4 regions of the Paenibacillus aurantius genome follow, and region 1 is predicted to be linked to each of the others. Evidence: riboswitches for the same ligand, from Rfam matches in the RefSeq annotation. Region 1 holds a riboswitch; each other region holds the start of a gene.

Region 1 (5,242 bases):
GGCGGACAGACCATCGGGGTTAAGGTCAAATCGGCCGGTATCCTTGTAGTTGGCCATCATCTGGTGACCATTCAGAAAAACCAGAAAATTTCCCCCGGAGAGCAGGCGAAGGTAGAGATCGGCGACTTGATTACGTCCATTAACGGCGCACCTTCCAGGGACGTGTCGGAAGTAGCCGAGAAGGTGAAGGAAGCCGGTGAGAAGAAACAGCCTTTGGACTTGGTGGTCAAACGCCGGGACCAGGAGCTCCGCATCCAGCTGCAGCCGGCCTACGATATTCTCGATAAAGCCTACCGGCTTGGGCTCTATATCCGGGATTCGGCGGCAGGGGTAGGGACGCTGACCTTTTACGCACCGGATCAAGGCAGCTACGGAGCGCTGGGGCACATCATTACGGATATCGATACCCAGACCCCGATTGTGGTCGGAGGCGGGCAGATCGTTCATTCCAATGTAACGTCCATAGCCAAGGGGCAAAACGGGAATCCGGGAGAGAAGCACGCTCATTTCTTTCAGGAAAGCCGGGTGCTCGGCAACATCGAGAAGAATACGCCGTTCGGGATCTTTGGCCGGATGACGGGCCGTCCGGACCATAGTCTGGTGGACAAAGCCCTTCCCGTTGCCTTCGCGTCGGAGGTCAAGGAAGGACCGGCTCAAATCTACACGGTTGTCAGCGGCCAGAAGGTGGAGCCTTTCGATATTGAAATCACCCATGTTTCCAAGCAGGAGTTGCCGGCGACCAAAGGCATGGTGATCAAAATCACCGATCCTCGTCTGCTCGAGAAAACAGGGGGAATCGTTCAAGGGATGAGCGGAAGCCCCATCATCCAAGACGGCAAGCTGATTGGAGCCGTTACGCATGTTTTTGTGAACGACCCGACCTCGGGCTACGGCTGCTTCATTGAGTGGATGCTGAAGGATGCCGGTATTCTTCCGGAAGCGGCGGAGAAGCAGGCGAGCTGAGCTAACGGCCTCATGGATGCATGGGGCTAACCTTTTGTTTGCAGGGATTGGCGAATCCTGTAAACGAGTGTCGGAATAAATCAAAAATTTTAATTATAAAAGAAAAGGTCAAAAAAAGAAAGGAAAATATTTTTCGACAGAAGGATTTTCACCAGGGTTGTCGAATTGGTTATAGGCAAACCTTTAATAGCCGATTCGAAGGAGGAAATGGAATTGCAAACGATTGATGTTCTTTTGGCGGACGACAACCGGGAATTTACTAACTTGTTATCGGAATATATGGATGATCAAGATGATATGAATGTTGTCGGGGTGGCCTATAACGGTAATGAAGTGCTGAGGTTTCTCGAGCAGCAGAAGAAAGCTCCGGATGTCCTCATTCTTGATATCATCATGCCTCATCTGGATGGACTCGGCGTGCTGGAGCAAATCCGCGAAATGAATCTGTCGCCGATGCCGAAAATCATTATGCTGACCGCCTTCGGACAAGAGAACATTACGCAGAAAGCCGTTCAATTGGGTGCTTCTTACTACATATTGAAGCCATTCGATATGGAAGTGCTGACCAATCGGATCCGCCAGCTCGTGTCCAACCAGTCGTCTTATACCAGCAGCAGCTCCTCCTCGGCCAAAACCAATGTCGTACCCATGTCCAAAGGCAAAAACCTGGACGCCAACATTACGAGCATTATCCATGAGATCGGCGTGCCCGCCCATATCAAGGGGTATCAATATTTGCGCGATGCGATTACCATGGTTTATAACAATATCGAAATTCTCGGGGCCATCACCAAAACGCTTTACCCGGCTATTGCCGAACGATACAAGACCACGCCGAGCCGCGTCGAACGCGCGATCCGTCATGCAATTGAAGTGGCATGGACCCGCGGCAATATCGACAGCATCAGCTTTATTTTCGGCTACACGATCAATATTTCGAAGTCGAAGCCGACCAACAGCGAATTTATCGCCATGGTGGCGGATAAGCTTAGAATCGAGCATAAGGTTTCGTGAAAGGGTTAGAAGCCTTTTAGCGGAGACAAGCCAACAAATACTGCTTCTTTTATTGGGTTCAGATACCCGATTAAGGAGTGGTATTTTTTATGACCAATCAAAGATAACCTATAGGGGGGTGAACCATTTGCGGTTAAAAGAAATACTGGGTCATGTCATGGCAGAGGATCAATTTCTTGATATTTGCAAGGCTGCAAGAAGTGCTGCTCTCTTTAGTGGATAACTTAAGTTGTCATTTGAATTATATGATGGGATGCCCACATACTCGATCCTTCATCATATAGGCCTATCCTTCCATGATTTTAATGGGGAAGAAAAAGATTATATGTGGGAAAAGTACTTGTCTTATTTATCTTCTGAAGACAACTCTTTATCTAAGCCCGTAGAATATTCGCTTTGGTGTCATTTTTTTGAAGATCAGGAGCTGGTAGAAGATTCATGGGAAAGGATCTTTAATCAGCCAAGAAAGGATCGTTTAATTCAGAGAATACTTATTGCCTCAGGCCCCGTACCTTACACGTTGAAGAATCCATTATATAGTCGACTCATCAAAGACTTAAAGTGGCATTATTACATTTACCGAAGCTTGTTGCATAGTGCATTTGATTATTTCGGCAATATAGAAAAGGAAAAAGCATTAGAACTATTAGAACAATTAAAATTATCCGAGGATGTTAAAAATTTAGAACTACTAAAGGAGAAACTAAAACAATAAATCCTTTTTGGGAGCATCGAGCCTAAGGTTTCGTGAAAGAATAAGGTGTAGAAGCCGCCGCTTCGATTTCGCCAGTCGGTAAGGTGGTTCCTTACGACGTGCTTGCTCTGCCTCCGTGGTTTTATATATAATGGATGGGCAACCAATATAGGAGGTCATGACCATGCCTTATCAACCGAAAGTGGCGGAAGCCAAAATCGTAAGCCATAACGAAAAGAACGGACTGATGGAAGTCGTTGTGGTTCTCGAAGACCGCAACCACTGCCGGGTCACTTATGAAACCTTGCCGAGCGGAGAGAAGGTTCCGACCGATATCAGCCGCCTGCATAAAGAGCCTTGCCCGGTATGCAAGAAGGATTACTTGTGCAACTGCATGGATCCTTATCTGCCCGAGATCGGGGAGCAGGTTTCCAAGTTCGTGGATTTGGGGTAACCGACACAGACAGCGTTATATAAGCAATGGGGACGGAGTGCAGCCTGGCTGTGCTTTTTTCTTTCCGCTTTGGCCCGCATGTTACGTCATATTTGGGAGGGATTGGAATGAATCACGAACACGATGACCGAGACAAGCTGGAGCAGGAGATGGCGCATTCGCTGGAGGAAGGGGACATGGAGAAGGAGGAGCTGGATGCAGCCGCTAGGCGGAGGCTTTCGCCCCGGTATGAAATCCGGATCCAAGCCAAGCTGGACCCTGTCGTGGAAGAAACCCGCCTGTATCGTCAAATGGCCAAGGAAGTGGATGGCCGCTATGACAAATACAAAATCGACCAAAATCAGGGAGAAGAACCTAAATGAGGTTATAGATAGGCGTATATATGGTGTGTTATACTAAACGTATAGCCGCATTGGCCTGCGGCTATCTTCATAACCTTTTTTTCTTTCTCCTTAATTTGGCCTGTCGGGTTATCCGGCAGGCTCTTTTTTGTGTTCCTTTGTCAACTCCTATTCCTATTCGTTCACATAATGGACATATTCCATAGGAGTCCTTTCCTATCCCACTAATTACCTACAATAGGGGGATTGCCGTGAAAACATTTCCATGGTATTTTTATACTCGTCATACTACGTTAAGCCGAATCCGGGCGCACAACATGCCCGGTACGGGGGACTTATTTATGGGGTGAATGTTCACGCGCGCGAGTGAACTAGGGAGCCTGCCTTTCCCGAATCCGTCAACTAACCTCGGAGGCACATAGGAGGAAACAGAACTGAATAGGTGGATTCGCACGTCTTTTTTGTCGTCCGTATGTTTGGGGCTCGGTCTTGCTCTCAGTACGCAGGCTTATGCCGATCCCGTTAAGGTTCAAGTCAATGATGACCTGGTTCATTTTCCCGATGCCCAGCCTTTTATGGATGGCAGCAGCCGCACCCAGGTGCCGATTCGCATGGTAACGGAGAAAATGGGGTATCAGGTCAACTATAGCATGACGACTGACCAGCAGGTGAAAGTCAAAATCAGCAGCAGCACCAAATCCGTCGAACTGAAGACGGGAGAGAAGAGAGCCCTTGTCAACGGGCAGCCGATAAGCATTGATACGAACGCCCTTTTTACGGGAGGACGCACGTATGTGCCGGTCCGCTTCATCTCGGAAGCTTTGGGAACGATGGTCCAATGGGACCAGAACAATTATATCGCGATCGTGGCGGCCGACGGCAAATACCACGCTCCGGCGTGGTACAAACCTCAGCCTCTGCCGTTTACCATCATCAACAATGCCAAAAAATACTTAGGTGTCCCTTATGCTTTTGGAGGAACGACCCCAAGCGGATTTGACTGCTCCGGGTACGTTCAATACCTCTTCAAGCAGCAGGGAACCACACTGCCTCGCACGGCAAGCCAAATGTATGCAGGCGCCGGGCAATTTGTTTCCGAAGTACAGCCGGGCGATCTTGTCTTCTTCTCGGAAACCTCCTCTTCCCCGATCACCCATGTGGGCATTTATTTGGGGAACAGCCAGTTTATTTCGGCGACAACTTCTTACGGGGTGCATATCGATAACCTGTATTCCGGTTACTGGGGAGCCCGGTACAAGGCGGCTAAACGCATTTAACCATCAGCTCATAGCAAAAGACGCTTCCCTCGCGGGAGCGTCTTTTTTTGCGGGCGAACGGGATTGCCGTCGGATGGTGTCGGGCGGTTTTCATTGCGCCGGCAGGTGCGGAAGTGTAAAATCGTAAGTAAACGCTGAAGCCTCATTCTCTGCCGGGACGGCGTTTCTTTTCTTTGAAGCGGGGAGCTACATAATTGCGCTTGCGGTCCCTATAGAAGGTCCAGCCTCCGATGAAGGCGACGCCGGCGGCAAACAGCACAAAGCCGATAAGGAATTTGCCCCAGGTAAACCCCGCGGAGGCTTCGTCAAACAGCGCGAACAGCGAATCCTTCATGGCGAGAAAGCCGTAAGTCGCGGCAATCCCGGGGATAACGAGAATCAGGGCGGCGGCAAAGCGGGAAATTGTGGATTTCATACCGTTGTCCTCTTTCAAGAGATGTTTATACGCTACCATTAGTTATACTATATTCCCCCCACTTAAGTCCAAAGGGGGAGGGGA
Region 2 (5,242 bases), 2.1 Mb from region 1:
CAGATCCTCCACGATGACCAGGGAGAACGTTTTCTGAGCCAATTCGGCGGTGGCAAACAGCTGACGGCCCCACTTGGCTTCGAGCTGCTCCCGAAACGGCGATTCGGCAAGCGCTTTATAGAAATCGTTGATCAGGCCTTGGTAAACAGGGCTGTTCTCGTCCATAAAATCCTGCTCCGCCTTGTAAAAAGGATCCTGAGTGTTGATGGTATGACGGATGCGGGCAATGGTGAACATGGAAGAGACGCGCGTTCGGGCCGCGTTGACCGCCTCCATGGCCGCGCTCTGTTCCTCGAACGATTCCGCTTGGCGGAACTGCTCCAGGAGGGCTTGGAATTCCTCGCGGAACGCCTCCATGTCGGGACGGGTGTAGGAGTAATCCGGAAACTTCATAAGAACCCTTCTTTCCATGTGGATTCGGTTTCTTTTTCAGTATACAGGATTTGGGCGGCTGGAGCATAAGGAGACGGCAGGCCAACGCCTGGACCCGTTATGACAAGTCCGGCTGGACGACTTCGCTGTACTCGTCAACCAAACGTTCGGCGGCATGTATGGGGCGTGATCGGGATGATAACGGGCGATTTCGGAATATTTACCTTGCTATGCCCACGAACTATCTCATTGTAACCGCATTCCTATCGGAATAGTAACGTTTTCAAGGATTTTTCCGTTTATAGGCGGTTTTACAAAGTTTGATCCGAGCCGTATGATCATTTCATTACTTCATATACCAACACTCGCTTAATTTCCATTGGAAAACGGGGGACCCAACTGCGGCGAATAAGTACACTCGCTGCACGGGGTGAATCAGTGATGATCCGTCACTGTAGGGCGACTCTAACCGCCCGAATCCGTCAGCTAACTCCGTAAGCGTTGATAGAGAGGGTGAAACAACTTCGGTGAATTTCCGGCCGCAGGGGATACCTCTGCGGTCTTTTTTCGTGCTGATAAAAGTGTTATTGGAAATAATAGAGGGTAAACCCCAAGTCCCATTATCCTTTAGTTCTGGTGGTGAATGATTCATGGTATCTACTTTAAAACGGTGGTTAATCGGGCGGCCTCTTAAATCAACGGAATTAGGGGAGCAAAGACTGAATAAGAAAAAGGCATTGGCCATTCTTTCCTCGGATGCCTTATCCTCCGTTGCCTACGGTCCGGAACAAATTCTGTTGGTTTTAATCACCATAAGTGCCGCAGCATTTTGGTATTCGATCCCGATTGGAATGGGTGTGTTGGTCTTGTTACTGGCACTCATTTTATCCTATCGGCAAATCATCTTTGCTTATCCGCATGGCGGGGGAGCATATGTGGTATCCAAGCAAAATTTGGGTACCTACCCTGGACTTATTGCCGGAGGTTCCTTGCTTGTGGACTATATCCTAACGGTAGCCGTCAGTGTGTCTGCCGGAACGGATGCGATCACTTCCGCTTTTCCAGCTCTACATGCGCATACGGTGAGCATTGCCGTCGTGTTTGTGATTTTAATAACCATTTTGAACTTAAGGGGTCTGACGGAATCGGCTTCGATTTTAGCGTATCCGGTTTATTTATTTGTTCTAGCCTTATTTATTTTAATTGGCGCAGGCCTCTACAACATTCTAACAGGTGGTGTTTCACCGGGTTTACATGCACCGATTGGGACACCGGTAGCAGGCATCAGCTTATTTCTTCTCCTAAGAGCCTTCGCTTCGGGGAGTTCGGCTTTAACCGGGGTTGAAGCCATTTCGAACGCCATTCCGAATTTTAAAGATCCCGCCCCTAATAACGCTGCCAAAACCTTAATGGCCATGGGGGCAATACTTGCCTTGTTATTTTCAGGCATCGTGTTTTTAGCTTATTATTACGGAATTGTACCTAAAGCAGAGGTAACCGTAGTTTCGCAAATCGCGGAACAGACGTTTGGACGGAATTTCATGTATTTCTTCATTCAGGGGACAACGGCATTGATCTTGATTCTTGCGGCTAACACAGGCTATTCGGCTTTTCCGCTGCTTGCTGTGAATCTCGCGAAGGATAAGTTCATACCGAGAATGTTTACCGTACGGGGAGACCGCCTTGGGTACTCCAATGGGATTATCATTCTGGGCTTTTTATCGATCCTGCTGATCCTTGCGTCTAAAGGACAAACCGAAGAATTGATCCCCCTGTATGCCGTAGGCGTGTTCATTCCCTTTACCTTGTCCCAAACCGGGATGATGATCAAGTGGATTCGTCAAAAGCCGGAAGGATGGGTTCTCAAACTCATTATTAACACGACCGGGGCGCTAATCAGTTTCACCGTCACGATGATGTTCTTTTTAACCAAATTGGCGCAGGTTTGGCCCGTATTCGTATTTTTACCGCTCATCGTTTACCTTTTCAACCGGATCAAGAAGCATTACGAAGCGGTAAGCGAACAGTTACGACTTACCACTTGTGAACCGGCGGTACCCATTGAGGGAAATGTCGTCATCTTGCCTGTGGCTGGCCTTACGCATGTGGTGGAACATTCCTTGAACTATGCCAAATCTTTGTCGGCTGATCAGATTATTGCCGTTTTCGTTCCTTTTGAACGAGAAGCTGGAGCGCAGTTTGAAGAAAAATGGAGCAAGTGGCAGCCGGATGTGAGGCTGGTTACGCTGCATTCCCCTTATCGGAGTATCATTCAGCCGCTCAGCAAATTTATTGATGTTGTGCAGCGCAAAGCGAGTGAGTCCCACTATCAGGTTACGGTGATTATTCCGCAGTTCATTCCTAAGAAAGGTTGGCACAACATTCTGCATAATCAAACAAGCTTCATGATCCGCGCCCATTTGCTCTATCGCAAAGACGTGATCGTCACAACGGTTCCGTACCACTTAAAGAAATAGAAATCGGGATGGCAAAATAGCTCCTGCAGCCCGTCTTGGCCTGGAATCGAAACCGAGCCGACGCCAAGTATCGAGTAGAAAATACAAAAAGACGACTCTTGTTCAAAAGAACAGGCAGTCGTTTTTTTGCCGTTATTCGCCTTTCGTCCGGCTCTCCCTTAGCACATACCGGCGGATGAAGTACGCATCCTCCCGAGTCGGATCGGCAGGCACGAACCCGGAAGCCGGGGGTTCCGGGGCCATCACGCGAACCTCCCGGCCGCCAGGCACCTGCCTCCACCCCATGACAAGTTCCTGGGATAGGTCGGCCCACTCCGACTCATTTACGGTGCCGGTCCATACCGACAGAGGAAGGTCCCGGCCCCATTCCTCCGCAGGCCCATGAAAAAGAACGCCGCCTTCGTTCAGCCACAGGATGGACTCGGCCGGCTCCCATTCATTCAGCTCGTGGGACGACACGACCACATGCCGCCGGAGGGCATACCGGCCGAGCCAGCTGACGACTTGGCGGCGTTCCCCGCTGTCGAGGAAGGTCAGCGGCTCGTCCAGAAAGAGATACGCCGGCTGGCCCAGCAGAGCCTGGGCCAGGGCAAGCTTCTGCCGCTGCCCTTGGGAGAGCTCGCGGATCCGCCTCCTTCTTAGGGAAGTCAGGTCCATCTCCTCCAGCAGGGTCCGGGCCGGCTCCTGGTCGTAAATGCCTTTCAGCTCGCCCATGTAGCGGAGGAATTTCTCCGCCGTCATGTCTTCGTGGAGCTCCAGTCCCGAGGGAAGGAATCCGATGCGGCTGCGAAGGATCGGCCGGCTTTCCGCCAAGGACAAGCCGTCGTAGTCGATCCCGCCGCGGTCCGGCAGCCAAGCGGTGGAGAGGATATTCAGCAGCGTGGATTTGCCTGATCCGTTGCGCCCCGTCAGCAGGGTCAGGCCGCGGCCGATGGCAAGCTCCGGAACGTGGAGCCGGAACGGCCCCCGGGCGGCCTCCAGCGCGCGGATCGTGATCATCGCGCTCCTCCGGGGGCGGAAGGAGGCTGCAGCCGGGTTGCCTTTACAAGCGCCGCCGCTGCCAGAAGGAGTCCGGCGGCGAGGAAGCTCCCCTGCAGAGCCATCCCGTCCAAGCCCCAGGACGGGATTCCCGCCGTCCAAGCCTTCGCTGCCGTCATCTGAACGGCCCAGCCGACAATCGATACCGTTAGGGCGGTCGTACTTCCTCTCCACAGCAGAAGCCAGCCCAACAATCCCCCTGCAAAGACGAGGGGAGTGAGCCACCCCAGCAGAAACTCGAGCGCAGGCACCGGCGCCTCCTCGAAGGAAACGGCCAGGCTTCCGGCTGCGCCCAAGAGCACGGTCAAGCCGAGCACAATCACCCAGCGGCCGAGAAGCAGGAGAACCGGCGGATAGGGCGTGATGCTCTCCAAGAGGCGCATGGCCCCGTTAGAAGCGCGGAGGCTGTAAGCCATTCCGCTGAACAGGAGGACGGGCAGCAGCAGGGAATAGAGGCCTCCAGGACCGAGGAACCTCCCGGAGGATCCCGACGTGAGGAGCAGGACCAGCAGGAGCAGGCCGGCGAGCCAGAACGACCACGAATAGAGGAGCAGCTGGGAACGCACCAGCCGGTACAAGGACGGAGCGACGGCTGAGGCGGCAGGTAAGGCGGAAGGCTCCTCCTTCAAGGTGTTGAATTCCTCCTGCAGGGACAGAAGCAGGCTTTGCGTCTCCCCGGGACGGGGGGAGCGGGCCAAGTAATCCGGCATGGCTCGGCGCAGTTCTTTTTCCAGCTCGTTCAGCTGGTCATCGGTCGGTTCTCGCATGAGGGGGCTCCTTCCTTTCCTTAAGAGATTCCTTAGGCCTCCCGAGGAGGCGTTTCTGAAGCTTCTTCAGTCCCGTATACAGATGGGTCTTTATGGAGCTGAGGGGAATCTCGAGCGCGGCGGCGATCTCCTGAAGCTTCAGCTCCTGGTAGAAGCGCAGCACGATAATGTGCCGCTGCACCTCGGGCAGCTCGTCCAGCGTTTCCAGCAGCTCCTTACGGGTCTCCTGCCGCTCATAAATTTCCGAAACCGACGGCTCGGAATCCATGCGCTCGGGCGGCTCTTCGACGAGATGGCTCCCGGTACGGTAACCCGGGCTTTTCCAATAGTCACGGCACAGATTCAAAGCGACCTTATACAGCCAGGGACGGACCGGATCGGGCGGCCGGCCGTTCCTTAGCTGGCGGATCAGACGGAGGAACACCTCCTGAACCAGATCCTCGGCCTTCCGGGCATCCTGGAGAGTACGCTCCAAATAGCCGAGCAGGGGGCCGTGATAGCGGTGAACGAAGGCTTCGAACGCCGCCTGGTCGCCCCGGGCCATGGCCTGGACCAGCTGTTCATCCGTCAGCATATTGTGCTTCCTCT
Region 3 (5,242 bases), 980 kb from region 1:
TGAGCATAGGCAGAAGCATTCCCTGGCTGACGCCGGCCAGCACGGTAATGACAATCAAGGTGGCGAATCGGTATCTCTCTTGCTTTATCTGCGTAAGTTCGTTGTTGTCTGTCATTTTAATCCCGTCCATTCCCTAGTTCCTAACTAGCAAAACAGTCCTTATTCTATCACTATTCCTCCATAGAAAAAAGCCCCACGAGGTGGGGCTGCTTTCATGCTTATGGATTAGTCCAATACGTATACCGTCACATTCTGAAGGCCGAACTCGCTGACCTTCTCCCGGCTGCCGGGCATAAAGATGTCGATCCTCGAGCCCTTGATCGCGCTGCCCTGGTCGTTGGCGTAGGCGATCATTCCGCCTGCCGGCAGGCCGTTGCTCGTATAACCGGTAATATAGACCTTGCTGCCCATCGGAATGACCGACGGATCGACGGCGATCGTCCCCAGCTTCAGCGGGTTCCCGTTGTAATCGACGGGTCCCCATTTGCCATTCTCTTCTGCCGAGGCAGAGTAGGCGGTGGCTGTCACCGGGATGGCTTTTTTATATGAAAGGGCTTGTCCGGAAGCCGTGACCACCTGGGAGCCGCTGGAAGCGGCGGCCGCTTTCACTTTAGAAGTTACGGGAGCAGACCCTTTCGCGGGAAGCGTAAGGACCAGTCCCTCATATAGGTTAAGAGGATCCAAGTGAGCGTTGGCTTTCACCAGCGCATCCAGCGGTACTCCGAGCTTCTTGGAGAGGTTCCAGAAGGTATCCCCTTCTTTAATGCGGTAAGTATCCGGCAGCTGAACCGATTGTCCTGCCTGAAGATTAGCGGGGTTGACCCCAGGGTTAGCCTTAAGAACGGCTTCAAGCGGGATTTGACGGGCTTGCGCCAGCTTCCAGAACGTATCGTCTTCCTTGAGCTGATAAGAGGCAGCCATGGCGGGCGCTGCGGTCATAACCAGACCGGCCGTCAAGGTCAGACCCAGGAAGGATTGGCGGATGAACGATTTCATGAAAGGTGTTTCCTCCTTTTGTTTGCCTGCGAGGTTAGCTGTCGGGTTCGGAATGAGGATACATCCCTACGTCTGCACGATTAGCCCCACCGGGCAGGAAAGCCCGGATGTCAATCATCCCCCGTGCTTCCTTCTTTTTCTTCGGAAGCTTCGGCGCTTACAGAGTAGCATGGGCCAAAGGGCGTCTGAAACAAGTAAATGTTGGTAAAAGGATTCGCAGGAACCCATTTCCCTCTATATTTTCCAGACGACAAAACCAAAAACCCGCCTGGGGGCGGGCTTGGAGGAAGGTTCCGTTTCCTGTTCGTACGGAGCCTTTTATTTGCTTTTGGAAATATGAAGCAGCTCCGGAAGGGTCACCAGCTCGTATCCTTCCCCCTGAAGCTTCGTAATGATAGTGGGCAGGGCTTGGACCGTCCCGGTCATGTCAATGCCTCTTCCCCCGGAGGAATGCTGCAGGATAATGGCTCCCGGCTTCATGGTAGACAAGACGTTTCGGGTCACCTGAGGGGCCTTCAGCCCTCTCCAATCCAGGGAATCGACATTCCAGTTGGTGACCAGGCTGTTCCGGCTTTCCAGCCAAAGAAGCTGATGTTCTTTGATGCTGCCATACGGCGGGCGGACGAGCTTGGGGGTGTAGCCGGTCAGATGGTGAATGACCATCTCCGTTTGCCGGATTTCGGTTTGGAACCTCGTATCGGATAGACGGGACAGATCGGCGTGGCTGTAAGAATGATTCCCGATGATATGCCCCTCCCTGACCATGCGGCGGATCACGTCGGGGTACTTCTCCGCCCTCCAACCGACCACGAAGAAAGTAGCCTGGACATGGTGCTCACGAAGGACATCCAATACCCGGGGGGTATACTTGTTGTCCGGCGCGTCGTCAAAGGTAAGGGCCGCCTGACGAACCAGGGGATTCCCGTTAAGGATGAGAAGCTGCGGGTATTTGCGGTGAAGCTGAGCCAGGGTAAGCGTCCGGGACCGTTTTGTCTTTCCGGTGTTGTCCGTTCGTCCGGTCGTTTTGTTGGCTGGCGGGGAGGGCTTGGGAGCAGGCTCCGCCGCTGCCTCCTGGCTAGCCAAAGCAGATGGAGGAATAAGGGCAGGAGACCCGGTTTCCCGTCCGCCGGCGCAAACGGCCGTCATCAGGAGGAAGACAGTGAAGAGCAGCAACAGTTTGGGCATGTTCGGCTGACCTCGCTCGCAGGGAAATTTTCGTTCCCCCTAATGTTTCCGCACCGGCCGGAATCCATACCCCGCTTTCCGCCAAAAAGCCTCTCCACCCACCATTTCCCAGTTGGCCCTGTCCCTCTCTCCCTCTATAGTTAATAGAGATGGTACTAGAGACATTAGGTGAGAGAGGAATCATTTACTGTTATGAAGGCAAAAGCAAAAGCGGCACTTCTGCTAGTCCCGGTCCTGCTTGCGGGAGTGCTTATACCGGCATCAGCGGGAAAAGCTGCCGGTCGTTTCAACCTGTCCTATCTCTTCTCCGGGACCCCCGAAACCTTCGTTCGGGATGTGGATCAGGCGAAAGGAAGCCTGCAGACGGTTGCCCCGGCCTACTTGGAGCTGACGCAGGAGGGAACCGTTCAAGCCGCTCCGGATATGGGCTCCTCCTTTATCCGGGACATGCACGACCGGGGAATCCGGGTAGTGCCCTATTTAAACAACGAGTGGAACCGGACGCTGGCCGTCAAGACGGTCAACAACCGGGCGCAGGTAACGGACCAGCTGGCCGAGCTTGTAAAGACTTATAATCTGGACGGAATCCAGCTGGATCTGGAAAACCTGCCCGCCTCCAGCCGGGAGTCGTATACCGACATGGTCCGGCTCCTTCGCGGGAAGCTGCCGACCGGCAAGGAAGTGTCCGTTGCCGTAGGGGCGAATCCGACCGGCACCTCGTCGGGCTGGCTTGGGGCTTTTGACTACAAAGCCCTCGCCCCCTATTGCGATTACTTGCTCATCATGGCGTATGAGGAGCATTTCGAGGGGGACCCTGTCCCGGGACCGGTTTCGGGATTGCCCTTTACGGAATCGTCGCTGCAATTCGCCCTATCCCAGCTTCCTCCCGAGAAAGTCGTTCTCGGCATTGCCTTCTACGGCCGGCTTTGGAAGGACGATGGCACCCTGCTCGGGGTCGGGGTCCCGGACCGTCTGGTGGACACGCTAGTCCGCCGCTATAACGGCAAGGTCGAAGTGGACCGGACGTCGGGCTCAGCCGTTGGAACCTTTACGATCGGGCCGGCGGATACCGGAATCACGATCAGCGGACATCGGCTGACTCCCGGGAATTACACGGTTTGGTTCGAGAACGAATCGACCCTGAAAACCCGTCTCGCCCTCGCCGACCGCTATAACCTGTTGGGCACCGGAAGCTGGAGCCTGAACCAGGAATCGGCTGGAACGTGGGACTACTACTCTCTTTGGTTGAACGGAGCAGCCTTCGGCGATGCGGAAGGCCATTGGGCGCAGAACGAGATCGCGTCCACCGTACATAAGGGCTGGCTGAACGGGATGGAGCCCGGCCTCTTCTCCCCGGACGGTCCGCTTACCCGCGCCCAGGCCGCCGCGGTGCTGAGGCGGGTCGGGAACGGGTTGTCCCCCTCGGCAGACGCCTCCACTCTGTTCCGCGATGTGCCGCAGAATCATTGGGCCGGCGCGGACATCGTGTGGGCGTACACGGAAGGTGTCATCGACGGAACCGCTCCGGGCCTGTACGAGCCGGAAGCTCCCCTCACACGCGAACAGCTGGCCGCCATGCTGGCCCGCTGGTACTCCCTCCCGTCGAAGGGGACCGCTTCCTTCTCGGACGTGTCCCCGGGACGCTGGTCCGCGAACTCCATTGCCGCCGTTCAGGAAAACGGCCTGGTGAACGGCTTCGAGGACGGGACCTTCCGTCCGGCGGAGCCTCTTACCCGCGCCCAGATGGCGGCCGTTCTTGACCGTCTTAGCAAGCTTGCTTGAAGGACGGGAGCCAGGCGAAGGAACTGTAGAACCCCCAAAAAAACTAACTAGTTAATGGTGTTAATCAAAAAACTGCCCTTGAATCGTTTGTACCCTATGGAGACCTTGGTAAAGTATCTACTCCATAGGTTACAGATTATTCAACGGGCAGTTTTTGTTATAGCGGGCCGGCAATGCGGAGGCCAAGGCATCGTTTTCGCTTAGGGATCCATTTATTACGGTCTTCCGGGTCCGCCAGCGCGCGGGCCATTCCTCCCGTAATCGTCTGCTCCATGAGACGAAGGTGTTCGATCACTTGAATGAGGGACCACCGGTTATCGTCCGGCCGGCGGTTCAGCTGTTCGTCGCTCAGCCCCTCGACCGTCTTCCAGACTTCCTCCCGAATCCGTTGTTTCTCCTGGCTGTTCATCTTGGCTGTCATCCTTTCTTCTGCGCACTTCCCTCCTATTGTAGCCTATTCCTTGCCGCGGCTCCAAAGGCGGCGCATTTCGGCGCTCGATTCCAAGAGCTCCTCCAGAGAGCCTTCCGCCTCGATGCGGCCGTCCTTCAGGACGATAATGTGATCGGCATGGGCAAGCACCGTTTTGCGGTGCGAGATGACGAGACAGGCCGCCTCCCTCCGTTCAAAAAGCCGCTGCCAGAGCGTCTTCTCCGTATCCACGTCCAACGCGCTCGACAGATCGTCGAAGACGTACAGCTCCGCATCGCGCACGAACATCCGGGCAGCCGCGGTCCGCTGGGCCTGCCCGCCGGACAGCTTCACCCCGCGGGGGCCGATCACGGTGTTCAGCCCGCCGGGCAGGGCCGCGATGTCCCGCTCCAGCACCGCCGCCTCCACCGCGATCCCGATGTCCCCGGGACCGGCCGGATGGCCGAGGCGGATGTTCTGCTCGAGCGTGTCGCTGTACAGCCGGGGCACCTGCGGCGTATAGGCGCTGTGCGGCGGCACGAAGAACGAGCCGGGGTCCCCGACGGGGCGGCCGTTCCAGCGGATCTCCCCGCTGTCCTTCGGCAGCAGGCCGAGCAGCACGCGGGCCAGGGTCGTTTTGCCCGAACCGATGCGCCCTGTAATGACGGTGAACGAGCCGCCGGGGATCCTCAGGCGGATATCCTCGATCCCCCGGCCCGTCCCCGGGAACCGGTAGGTCAGCCCGTCCGCCTCCAAGAGATGCAGGCGTTCCTTCGGCTCCTGCTCCGGCAGGGACGGACTCTCCTCTTTCTTCGGCCCCTTGAGATTCAACCGGTGAAGCTCGGTGAGCCGTTCGGCCGGGGCATTCTG
Region 4 (5,242 bases), 2.7 Mb from region 1:
AACGCATTCATGATCATGACCTTCTGACGCATGCCCTTGGAGAGGTGGCCCGAGAAGCTGCCGAGCTTATCCTGCATGGAGAAGAGCTCCGCAAGCCTGCCGGCACGTTCTTCGTATATTTGGCGGTCGAGCCCGTAAGCCATAGCGGTCAACTCCAGATGCTCCCGGATGGTCAGCTCTTCATACAGCTCGGGGCTTTCTGGTACATAGCCGATGGAGGTGCGGTGTCCTGGGGTCCGGTCGCCAAGCGTTTGGCCGAGCACCTCGATGGATCCCTTTTGCGGTTTCATCAGCCCGAGAATATGCTTGATCGTGGTGCTTTTGCCGGCCCCGTTCAAGCCGATGAGCCCGACCATCTCCCCTTTGGCCACCGAGAAGTGCAGATCCTTCAGCACCGGCTTATTGAGAAGATACCCCCCATAGAGCCCCTTTAGATGCAAAATCGTTTCCAATTCATCACCCGCTTCGACAGTATATAAACCCTAAAAATCACGCCATGATTTCGAGAATAGTATAATCTTTACCAGGTCCTAATCAAAATTTAACTCAAAAGAAGGCAATAAGCGGAGATAAACCGAGATATAAAGAGATAATTATGGTGTGTTTTTCCGAAATCGTTCCTTTTTGCCTTAAATCGGTTATATTTTTCTTCTTTTCTCGGGCCGATACCTCTTTACAGGTTCTCTTTCACAGCGTATCATACATTCATGATAACTTAATACCGATGCCAATTTTCCAATTTCGCTGAGTTTCCATATGGGAAACGGGGGAACCGTAAATGGTCGGTCGAAGAACTTTTTCGATCGCATCATGGTTAAAGGGGTGAATCACAGGTTTGTCTTTGGCAGACCTGAGTAGGGCGACTCTCTTGTCCGAATCCGTCAGCTAACCTCGTAAGCGTGAAGAGAGAGGTAACGTTGATCGGGCTTGTCTACTAGCTAATGAGCTAAAGCCACGAGAAGGTTCCTCTTCTTATGGCTTTTTTTGTTGTCCAAAAAAGCCATTTTGTCCCATTCGGGCTCACACTTTAACCCACGGAGGTGAATGTAGTACAAGGATTGCCGTTTTTACTCGATTTACGAAAACGGGAATTGGCGTAAAGAAAGTACAAATAAACCCTTAGTCGCGTCAGATATAATCATGCATAACAGTCGACGGCGAGGCTTTGAAGGAGGACCGAAGAAGTGGGCGCAATTCAGTATGAGAACCCCCATGTAAAACGATCATCCAGCATGTCCTTCGCATTGCGTTGGAATCATGAAAACGTTCGAATGATAAGTTTTTTCACTCTCTTTTCACTCAGCGTAATCCTCATGTTTTTCATGTTGTTGTACGGTACGGCTACCAAAAGCGTATCAATGGTGGTGAACGGCAAGGAAACCATTGTGAAGACAAAGCAATTGGACCTGCAGCACCTACTGGATGAACAAGCTATTGTAATCGGGAAGCACGATAAGCTATCCGCCGACCTCAGCACGAAAATCAAGGACGGTGCGACCTTTACGATCGTTCAGAAATCCCCGGTGCAGTTGACCGCAGATGGGGAAACCCGGACCGTGTACACGACGGCCAAGACGGTTTCGAGTCTTTTGGACGAATTGGATATTACCCTGGGAACGGAAGACCGGATTACCCCGTCCCTGGAAGCCGGCGTTACCGGCAATACCGATGTCAAGATTGTAAGAGTTAAGAAGCAAGTCGAAGAGCAGCAAGCGCCGATCGCCTTTACCACGGAAACGCGCCAGGACGCCAACCTGTTGAAGGGCAAGGAACAAACGGTTCAAGAAGGCAAGGAAGGAACCAAAGTTATTAAGACCGAGAAGGTCTTTGAGGACGGCAAGCTCGTCGCTCAGAACCCGCTTGGAGAAGCGGTCCAAACCCCAAGTGTTAACAAGATCGTTGCCCTGGGAACTAAAAATCCGGTAGTCGCCTTGTCGGCACCGGCACCAGAGCCTGCTCCCGCAGCAGCACCGGCAGCTGCAGCAGCACCGGCACCAAAAGCGAAAACCGTCACCAAAGCAGGGGCTCCTGCTTCGTATAAGCAGATCATCAATAATGCTACGCTTACCGCTTATTCCGCCGGCCCGGCTTCGACCGGTAAATCCGCCGGCATGGCCGGATACGGCAAAACGGCTACCGGAACAACCGTTACCGAAGGCCGTACGATCGCCGTGGATCCTAACGTCATCCCGCTGGGATGGTGGGTTTACATTGACGGCATCGGCTACCGCAGAGCGGAAGATACAGGCAGCGCCATCAAAGGCAACAAGATTGATGTCTACTTCGACAGCGAGGCGTACGCCCAGAAATTTGGTTTAAAGAGAGGGTTTACCGTCTATGTGATCGGCCCTAACAAGCCGGCAGGCGAGTAACTCTTATATAGGCATCCAACCGCCCGGGAGACGGATAAGCTCCCGGATGGTATACGTCAGGATTGATTCTGTTATACTATACTTAATCGTAAGAAGAGGCGTCGAACCTCTTCTTTTTGTGCGTAAGAAAGGATCCATACATGATCAAAGAAGTCATTGTCGTAGAAGGCAAAGATGATACGGCCGCGATCCGGCGGGCGGTGGACGCCGAAACGATTGAAACCGGCGGCTCGGCCATCAACGAAGCCGTTTACCGGCGCATCGAGCTCGCCCAGAAGCGCCGGGGGGTCATCATCCTGACCGATCCCGATCACGCCGGAGAGAAGCTCCGCCGGTTGATTACGGCCCGCGTTCCCGGCTGCAAGCATGCCTTTCTCTCTCGGGAGGAGGCTACCCATAAAGGCGACATCGGTGTGGAGAATGCCCCTCCCGAGGTGATCCGTAAAGCCCTGGACAACGTTAAGACCGATTTCCAGCGGGCGGAGTCGGAGATCACGTGGGAAGATATGATCGACGCCGGCCTGGTCGTTCATCCGGAGGCCGCGAGCCGCAGGATGCGGATGGGCCGGCTGCTGGGCATCGGCTATGCCAACGGCAAGCAGTTTCACAAGCGCTGCCGCATGTTTCAGATATCGAGGGAAGAGTTCATCGAGGCCTACCGCCGGATGGACGAGGAAGAGGAGAGTGCGCCATGAGCCAGACGGGGAGCAGACGGGGAGACATCGCGTCTCCCAGCCAAACAAAGGAAATTATTGCGAAGCATGGGTTCTCCCTTAAGAAAAGCCTGGGGCAAAATTTCCTGATCGACCTTAACATCCTGGATAAAATTGTATCCGCTGCCGGACTCGACCGGACGCGCGGGGCGTTGGAGATCGGCCCGGGCATCGGAGCCCTGACGGAACAGCTTGCAAAAGCCGCCGGCCGGGTGGCGGCGGTGGAGATCGACCAGCGGCTTTTGCCGATTCTTGCCGATACCCTGGCTCCTTATGACAATGTTCGCATCGTTCACGGGGATGTGCTCAAGCTGGATTTGAAGGAGCTGGTCCGTGAGGCCTTCCCGGACGTGGATAAGATCAGCGTGGTGGCGAACCTTCCGTATTACGTAACCACGCCTATTGTCATGAAGCTCTTAGAGGAGAAGCTCCCGCTTGATAACATCGTGGTGATGATCCAGAAGGAAGTGGCCGAGCGGATGGCCGCCAAGCCCGGAGGGAAGGAATACGGCAGCCTGAGCATTGCGGTGCAGTATTACGGGGAGCCGGAGCTCGTGACCATCGTGCCGCACACCGTCTTCATTCCTCAGCCGAATGTGGATTCCGCGGTCATCCGGATCAAGATCCGGGAGACGCCTGCCGTCGAGGTGGAGGATGAGCGCTTCTTCTTCGAGGTGGTGCATGCTTCCTTCGCCCAGCGACGCAAAACCATTTCGAACAATTTGCTGAGCCGTTTCTTCGCCAAAGGAGAAAGGGACAAGCTGGACAAAGTGCTCCAGGAGAGCGGCATAGAACCCTCCCGGCGGGGAGAGACGCTGTCGATTGAGGAATATGCCCGGCTGAGCGGCATTCTGAAGCGGCATTTGAATTCCTAAACACCAAACGCCCAGCCCTGCCATAGGATAAAGGCAGGGAGGCGATGATGCGATGAGGCAAGGGGATCTGGTAGTCCGCAAATCCTACGGCGGGGACGTCGTATTTAAGATTCAGGGGGCCGACGGGGAAAGGGTTCTGCTGAAAGGGGTGGAATTCCGGCTGCTCGCCGATTCGCCCGCTTCCGATTTGAGCCCGTTCCGGCCGTCCGAGCATGACCGCCGGTCCGCCGAGCTCCGGTACCGGATCAACCGGTCGGTTCGGCAGCTCGACATGTTCCGCCGGGGGCACAGCGAGACGAGACAGCGGGCAGGCGGACGCCTGCCGATGGCGGAGCATTATTTTGAAGTGCCGGGAACGGTTCTGCACCTGGACGGGGATCCGAATTATTTGCGCAAGTGCCTGCTTCTCTATAAGGAGCTGCGGATTCCCGCGGCCGGCTATTATGTGTCGGAGCCGAACATGGCCCTGGCGCTTCAGCGGCTGCTTCCCCAGGTGAAGCCGGATATTGTCGTACTGACCGGTCACGACGGCCTTCTCAAGCAGAAGCGGGAAATCGATATCCACAGTCTGGCCAGTTACAAGAACTCTCACCATTTTGTTAACGCCGTCCATACGGCCAGGGAATACGAGAGAAGCCGGGAAGGACTGGTGGTGGTGGCGGGTGCCTGCCAGTCCCATTTTGAAGCGCTGCTGTATGCCGGGGCCAACTTTGCCAGCTCCCCGGGCCGGGTGCTGATTCATGCCCTGGATCCTCTCTATGTCGCGTCCAAGGTGGCCTTTACGCCGTTTAAGGATACCGTGCAGCTGTCAGATGTCCTTCCGAACACCCTGGCCGGTCTGGAAGGGGTGGGCGGGGTGGAAACAAGGGGCTGCTTCCGGCTTGGTCTGCCCAATGCGAAATGGGTAAGCCAAAACAAAGAAGCCGGCTCAAGAATCGGTTTAAATTTGAACAAAATGTGAACAATGAGCGAGAATCCTTCCCTATAATCAGGGTAGACTGCCGAAATACGCCGTTGACAACTGCTCAAGCCTATTGATATAATATTTGATCGATTTGACAATGACCTCTTTTCCTGTTATAATGAGTAGTGGAAAGAGGTGGTTGCAGACAATGGCTAAAAATGCGCTGTTGGAGATCAAACGCAGTTTGGAGCCCCACGTCGGGCAGAAAATCATGTTGCGGGCAAACGGCGGTCGACGAAAGACCATCGAACGATCCGGTGTATTGGAAGAGACCTACCCTTCTGTATTTATCGTGAAGCTTGATGAAGAACAGCATAC

Evidence for each region. A riboswitch is a leader RNA that binds a small molecule or an ion and turns the genes downstream of it on or off. The one in region 1 is predicted to bind cyclic di-AMP.
Region 2: another riboswitch for cyclic di-AMP. It lies ahead of MJA45_RS26825 (APC family permease); the one in region 1 lies ahead of MJA45_RS17275 (C40 family peptidase).
Region 3: another riboswitch for cyclic di-AMP. It lies ahead of MJA45_RS12930 (LysM peptidoglycan-binding domain-containing protein); the one in region 1 lies ahead of MJA45_RS17275 (C40 family peptidase).
Region 4: another riboswitch for cyclic di-AMP. It lies ahead of MJA45_RS00880 (resuscitation-promoting factor); the one in region 1 lies ahead of MJA45_RS17275 (C40 family peptidase).

What each region holds. Positions count from the first base shown of each region.
Region 1 is NZ_CP130318.1:3,826,574-3,831,815, reverse strand. Features, by position in the region: gene spoIVB (SpoIVB peptidase) at 1-963, shown strand, start outside; gene spo0A (sporulation transcription factor Spo0A) at 1,177-1,977, shown strand; gene MJA45_RS17290 (hypothetical protein) at 2,207-2,692, shown strand; gene MJA45_RS17285 (hypothetical protein) at 2,856-3,125, shown strand; gene MJA45_RS17280 (hypothetical protein) at 3,233-3,487, shown strand; cyclic di-AMP (ydaO/yuaA leader) riboswitch at 3,753-3,898, shown strand; gene MJA45_RS17275 (C40 family peptidase) at 3,928-4,743, shown strand; gene MJA45_RS17270 (DUF2627 domain-containing protein) at 4,886-5,158, opposite strand.
Region 2 is NZ_CP130318.1:5,915,330-5,920,571, reverse strand. Features, by position in the region: gene MJA45_RS26830 (M3 family oligoendopeptidase) at 1-393, opposite strand, end outside; cyclic di-AMP (ydaO/yuaA leader) riboswitch at 729-889, shown strand; gene MJA45_RS26825 (APC family permease) at 1,023-2,849, shown strand; gene MJA45_RS26820 (ATP-binding cassette domain-containing protein) at 2,982-3,848, opposite strand; gene MJA45_RS26815 (hypothetical protein) at 3,845-4,654, opposite strand; gene MJA45_RS26810 (RNA polymerase sigma factor) at 4,635-5,228, opposite strand.
Region 3 is NZ_CP130318.1:2,843,641-2,848,882, reverse strand. Features, by position in the region: gene MJA45_RS12935 (MFS transporter) at 1-130, opposite strand, end outside; gene MJA45_RS12930 (LysM peptidoglycan-binding domain-containing protein) at 226-996, opposite strand; cyclic di-AMP (ydaO/yuaA leader) riboswitch at 1,004-1,162, opposite strand; gene MJA45_RS12925 (polysaccharide deacetylase family protein) at 1,315-2,181, opposite strand; gene MJA45_RS12920 (S-layer homology domain-containing protein) at 2,374-3,963, shown strand; gene MJA45_RS12915 (DinB family protein) at 4,121-4,384, opposite strand; gene MJA45_RS12910 (ABC transporter ATP-binding protein) at 4,418-5,242, opposite strand, start outside.
Region 4 is NZ_CP130318.1:191,644-196,885, forward strand. Features, by position in the region: gene MJA45_RS00875 (ABC transporter ATP-binding protein) at 1-452, opposite strand, end outside; cyclic di-AMP (ydaO/yuaA leader) riboswitch at 733-916, shown strand; gene MJA45_RS00880 (resuscitation-promoting factor) at 1,314-2,372, shown strand; gene rnmV (ribonuclease M5) at 2,513-3,067, shown strand; gene rsmA (16S rRNA (adenine(1518)-N(6)/adenine(1519)-N(6))-dimethyltransferase RsmA) at 3,064-3,960, shown strand; gene yabG (sporulation peptidase YabG) at 4,013-4,921, shown strand; gene veg (biofilm formation stimulator Veg) at 5,073-5,242, shown strand, end outside.